Regions from separate parts of the Paenibacillus sp. FSL P4-0338 genome, predicted to be linked through region 1. Evidence: riboswitches for the same ligand, from Rfam matches in the RefSeq annotation. Region 1 holds a riboswitch; the other holds the start of a gene.
The links. Region 1 has a riboswitch for cobalamin ahead of MKZ07_RS28355 (S-layer homology domain-containing protein). Riboswitches for the same ligand answer to the same signal wherever they lie in the genome.
Positions count from the first base shown of each region.

Region 2: it holds a riboswitch for cobalamin, as region 1 does, so the genes downstream of both, MKZ07_RS25980 (anaerobic ribonucleoside triphosphate reductase) here and MKZ07_RS28355 (S-layer homology domain-containing protein) in region 1, are expected to answer to the same signal.

Region 1 covers NZ_JBBOCG010000002.1:1,007,475-1,010,601, reverse strand. Annotated here, with positions in the region: gene MKZ07_RS28355 (S-layer homology domain-containing protein) at 1-1,967, opposite strand, end outside; cobalamin riboswitch at 2,175-2,352, opposite strand.
Region 2 covers NZ_JBBOCG010000002.1:441,087-444,213, forward strand. Annotated here, with positions in the region: gene MKZ07_RS25980 (anaerobic ribonucleoside triphosphate reductase) at 1-1,228, opposite strand, end outside; cobalamin riboswitch at 1,573-1,805, opposite strand; gene MKZ07_RS25985 (MTH1187 family thiamine-binding protein) at 2,147-2,455, shown strand; gene MKZ07_RS25990 (sugar phosphate isomerase/epimerase family protein) at 2,503-3,127, shown strand, end outside.

The sequences.
Region 1 (3,127 bases):
CTAACTATCATTACAGCCATATCCTGACGCGTAACCAGCCCGTCCGGTTTGAACGTCTTAGCCGTCACGCCGCTGATAATTCCCAGCTCCTTCGCCCGGTTCACTGTTCCATAATACCATGTACCGGCCTTAACATCACTGAAGGCCCCAGCGGAAGCCGCCGCAGACGGCTCATTCCCGGTTAACCGCAGCAACAGCGCTGCAAATTCAGCACGGGTAATATTCTTTTTCGGCGCAAACACCAGACTGCCCTCACTCACACCATTCATCAGCTTGCGGTCATACGCCGTGTATACTGACTCCAGCGCCCAAGGCGAGATCGACTTCACATCGGCAAAAGCCGGACGGTCCGCCGCAGCAGAAGCCACCGTTACCGGGACCGTATGACGCACGATGGCAGGGGTCTTATCCTTCAGATATCCCGTAACCGTCAGGGTATATTTATTCGCCGGCAGACCACCAGCCACAACAGCCACGCCCGCAGCATCTGTAACTGCCGTTTTGCCGCCGATGGTTACCTGTACGCCTGCTGCCGGTGAAGTTACCGGATCAGAGGTGAAGGTCGCCTCATTCCAGACCCATTGCTTCTGGTTCACCTGCACCTTCAGATCTTGTCCAGGCTGCGGCTGTGCGGGCGTCACGGTTACGGCATCAACCACCTGCGTGTTGTCTCCGCCATAATAGACCACAATGCGGTCATTCTCCTCCAGCGCGAAGTCGCCCATCCCTACACTTGGATAGATCCATGCTCCGCCGCGGGCGACCACATACATCCAGCCATCATATCCGCCAAAAGTACCCGCAATCACGCCGCCGATCCCCGTCACATAATTGCCTGCTTCATTGACCAGGGCCAGGCGCTTGGCGGCTGCTGTCTTTTCCAGTGCATTAAGCACATTCCCTGCATACACGCCGCCTTCAGCCAAGGCTCCATTCGGACCTTCAACAGTAACCGAGACACTTACCTGATGATTCTTCACTGGTGTGCCGCTAAAATCAAAGAGCTTAGCGCCTGTACCAAACAGCTTGTACGCTACCAAAGCCTCCAGCGCCTGCTCCGTAGAGAGCGGATTGGAGCTGCCGCCCGCAGTGTGGACGAATCCGCCATCTGCTGCGCTGAAGCTCAGCAGCTTGCTGACCAGATTAATCTGGCCTTTGGTATACTCTGCTCCTGCCGGATCAATGCCGAAGGCAGACAGACCGATAATGGCCTGAGCTACACTCTCGCTGCTGTCGCCATATCCGCCGTTCTTGTCCTGTGCCTTAGCCAGCCAGGCTGCCGCCCGCTGACCGGCAGTATTCACGGCTGCTTCCTGCTTGTGTCCAGCCAGTGCGTTCAGCGTCATCGCTGTCATATCCGGATCACTCGCACCCGTGGTCAGGGTGAAGCCGCCGTCCGGGTTCTGCTTCGCCAGAATCTCTGCCAGCAGCTTGGACGGTGTCCATTTCGCATTTGCCGGGATCGTATAGCTGCCGGAATCCAGAGCGAGCAGTGCATAGACCGGATTATTCAGCGTCTGGCCGGTAATTGCATCGTGATTGTAGAGCTTCTCGATCAGGTTATAGCCTGCCACCTTCTCAGGATCGCCGCCCAGTGCCTTAACAGCAAGTGTGATCCGGGCATAGTCCGTTGCTCTGGCAAAAACACCCTTAGCCTCACTCACCTTACCTTCAAGCGCCTTCAGATAGCTGGCAGGAACCTTGTAGCCTGCTTGTGCAAGGCCAATCGCCTGCCAGTCCGACTGGACTCCGTTCTTCAGCATGAACTCCGCAGTAGCATAGACCGCAGCGGTTACGCTGGCTGCCTCACTTGCGGGCAGAGCGGATACTGCGGGCGCGGAAGTCCCGCCTGCCTGTGCAGCAGCAGCTTGTCCTGCCGGGGCTACAGCTGCTCCCAGCAGTGCGAACAGCATAATGACAGCAAGCCCCAACCGTATGAACCTGGATGATAGAGAATGGTTCTTCATAACTAACCTCTTTCCTGAAATAGAATGGATGAATCCTGCTTCCTCCGCAAAGAGAGCGGCAACCTAAAGACCGCCCTATGCAGGGCGGCCGGGGAAGAATACAATACAGGGCGGCTGAAGGAGTCGATGGCTCTCCAACATTACATTGAGCTTATACAGCCCTCGCCAATATCAGCATCTGCTCCACATTCTTACCCCCGAAGAATAGAAACAACATCGAAAAAGGCAGGTCTCCTGGCTCATACTTCACCGCTTCCCCCGCCTTCCCATCCAATTAGCAGACAGTGGCTCCTCAGGAGTTGCTCCGTATTTACAGTGGCGGGACCGCGCCGGACTTGCACCGGGCTTCCCTTTTAAGCAGATTGCTCTATTAGACATAGCCCTGCCAGCATCTGCTAGCGACAGCGTCCGGTCTCTAAGGCAATCTGCACCTTTTCCCAAAGCTTATTAAATTTTAATATTCTCAAACCATCATATCGACTATTCCCCTGTATGTCTATAGACAAGGTATATCTATTCCAGCGCCCCAAGACTCAGCCCATTCCGCACAAAAATCCTGAATAGCACATGCCCGCTCCCCCGGCACATTCGTACTATTCAGGACTATAAAAAGTTAATCTTCTGCTGCTAATCAAGACGTTGGTCTACTGCAAATCAACACTCTAGCGCACCTATGGAGACCGCGGCAGAAGGCCGATTGTATTCTATACATCACAATTAGTATAAAAGCAGCCGATAACGCATTCTGTTGCACTTCATACCATCGATTTCGGCAAATCCCCCTCAGCCGGGCCAAATCCCAAAAATCCACTGCACCAAATACAACAGAACGCCATATTAACTCCATTATGCCTGATTCTAGTGTACAAAGTGCGATCGAGCCGCTTCTTCCGGACACTACCATACTTAACTAATTACTTTATGCTCTTATCAGCCCGCTGGAGCGCCAATCATTGTACTACGTTAAAGTAGCATGCACTAGGCTATGACTAGTCCTCCATGCCGCGCTATATGCGCACAACGGTTCAGCTGCCGCTAGTCGATCATCAGGTTCAAACTAATCAACATTCATTTAATCCCCTCGCTTGCTGAGGGTTTGCAGTCCCCCAACTAACAAAGGTGAGAACGTTATGCTTAAATGCAATCTGTACAACTAAATC
Region 2 (3,127 bases), 570 kb from region 1:
GGGAAGCCTGGATACGGAAGCGGTGCAACAGGCCGTCCAGTGCAATATCCATATAGTGATTGAGGTCGTCGAAGAATCCTTCTTCGTCAGCAGCGAGGCGGCGGCCGGTTATCGTGCCGTGGGCCAGTCCAAGACGCACCAGGTTGAGCGTGTTGAAGGACAGGTTGCCTTTGCCGGAGCAGTGGTTGCGTCCGAAGCGGTCGCTGAGTACACGGGTCCGGCAGCCCATCGTAGCGAACTCGGTATCCGGGTCAGCCGGATCATAATACTGCATGTTCAGCGGAGCGTCCAGATTGGCGAAGTTCGGATATAATCTGCGCGCCGAGCACTCGGCTGCCTTCAGGAACAGCTCGTAGTTAGGATCACCCGGTTGCTGGTTGATGCCTTGCTTGCATTTGAAAATCTGAATCGGGAACACCGGTGTCTCCCCGCTGCCCAGTCCGTTCATCGTAGCCGTTAGCAACGAGCTGATCACAAGCTGGCCCTCTGGTGAGGTGCAGGTGCCGTAGTTGATGCTGGTAAAAGGAATCTGGCCGCCGGAGCGGCTGGACATCGTATTCAGGTTATGTACCATACTCTCTGCGGCCTGCAGGGTCTCGCTCTGCGTCTCCTTCAGGGCAAAACGGAAGGCGCGCGGATACTGCTCAGCCAGATCGCTGCGGCTCATCGTAATCTCCCCAAGTGCAGAACCCTCTGCATTCTCCTCGAAATACTCCAGACCTTTGCGGAAGAGCTTGGAGAAGGATTTGGTAACATAAGGGGCCAGGTCATAATCCAGCTTATTGGCGGATACGCCGCCGTACTGCGCATTCTGCTGTGACTGGAAAATAATCGCCACCAGCGACATCGCCGTCATAATCGAGTTAGGAGGCCGTACACTGCCGTTGCCGGTGTTGAAGCCTTCACGGAGAAGCCGTTCGAACGGAATGAAGATGCAGTTCGTGGTTCCAATGGCGTATTGATCAAGGTCATGTACATAGACGACATTATCCAGGGTAGCCTGTACCAGCTGTGGCGGCATGGTGAAATTGCGTGCATACCATTTGGAGTATTCACTGCCGAACTTGCTCATTTTGCCGGAGAAGCTCTCCCCGTTCAGGTTGGCGTTCTCGCGCAGCAGATCCAGATCCCGGCTGTCGATAATATCCCGTCCCAGATGAATGACCTCTTCCAAAAGATCCTCCTGTGCAGCTTGTCCTTCGTTATAACGTTTCTCCAGCAGTGTCATTATATAACTCTCTCCTCTCGGGTATTGTAAGCGTAATATGTAATATAGATAGAATGGTCAGGACATCAGTAAAAAAGCACCCCCGGCCGGGAAGGCCGGAAATGCCCGAATGCATGATGCAAAGATCCGGTAAGCGGAAATTTGCCTGTGGTCTGGGTGGAACATACGAGCAGACACGGGGCAAATAGCTTACGCCCGTTCTTGTATATTCCGCAGAGCCGATACCTGAAGATAATCCCCGATCGTCCTCAGGTATCGGCAGCCTATGGCCCGATTGACGGAAGGCTAACTCTGCTATGGCAGGCCGCATACGGACACCTCCCCTGTTCCTCGCAGGAGTCTAAGCGGTGCCACCGAAACAGGCAGGTCTCCTGGCTTCCGGCAACTCCTCCGGTGCCTTCCCGGGGGGCTTATTCAGCCCCTTAGTGGCAATTAGCCGGAGAATGCGGCCCTGGGGGCATCGCGCCCTGGGAGCATCCGGTTACAGTGGCGGGACCGCAGCGGTTTTGCACCGCGCTTCCCTATTAAGTCGCACCTCTATTACAAGGGGTGAAACACCCGTTTCTACTATATTTTGTTGTGATCTATTAAAGCTACCGCAATATATTGTGTTTGTAAATGTTTTTTTGCAATCCCGCACGGGGAGCGGGTTCGGCGCTTTTACTCACAGCTGATCCACAGTTAGTCCACAGGTAATCCACAACTTTCCTCCGAATCTGCCGTGAATGTTTCATAAAATCTCCGAAAATACGCCACAAAGAATCCATAAATAGAGTGCGTCTAATCCTGGTAATTATTTTGACGGATATTAATAGAATAGAGAGGGGTGGCAGGTGATTTGTGGCAAGCTTGGCGAAGCGTTACAATAAGAGGATAAGTAAGAGGCAGGAACAACAGATAATTAGGAGGGAGATCACAATGGCAATTGGCGAAGTGACCGTTATTCCGATTGGGACAGGCAGCACCAGCCTCAGCAGTTATGTGGCCGAGATGCAGCGCGTGCTGGAGACGGTGGAGGGCATTACCTATGAGCTAACTTCTATGGGTACAATTATTGAGGGACCGGTAGCGCGGATTCTGGCTGCGGTAGAAGCGCTGCATGAGTCGCCGTTCACCGCCGGGGCGCAGAGAGTCTCCACCTCGCTCAAGATCGACGACCGGCGCGACAAGACCTCCACCAGCCGCAGCAAGCTGGAATCCGTGGAGCGTAAGCTTCAGGGAGAGTAACCACTATAGTATCTAATCAGAATTAACCGATAAGGAGCGGATTCTTCATGACAGAAGCAGCACAGCAGATCGGAATTCAAATGTATACACTGCGTGACCAGACGGAACGCGATTTCCTCGGTACACTGGGCAAGGTGGCAGAGATGGGATACCAGGCAGTGGAATTCGCCGGTTATTTCGGTGTATCTGCAGGGGAACTGCGCCGTAAGCTGGATGAACTTGGCCTGGCTGCCCCTTCGGCGCATGTAGGTCTGGACTTCAGCAGTCTGGATAAGATGGAACAGGCATTAGCCAAAGAGATTGAATATGGTGTAGAGCTCGGACTGCAATATATGATCACCCCATCGGCACCGCTTCCGCAGAACCCTTCCATAGAGGATGTAACAAGAATCATTCCATTCCTGGAGAAGGCTTCCGCGATGGTCCGGGCGGCAGGGATGCAGTACGGTTATCACAACCATGATTATGAATTCGCAGAGGTTGACGGCAAGGCGGTCATCGATATCTGGCTGGAGCGGATTCCTGCGGAGCAGATGCTGGCAGAGTTCGATCTGGGCTGGGTACACAGAGGCGGAGCCAACCCGGCTCAATATGTTTCAAGGTACGCCGGACGTGTTCCGCTGGTCCACATTAAGGATTTCGGAGCCAACCAGGAGGAGACCGATCTCGGAA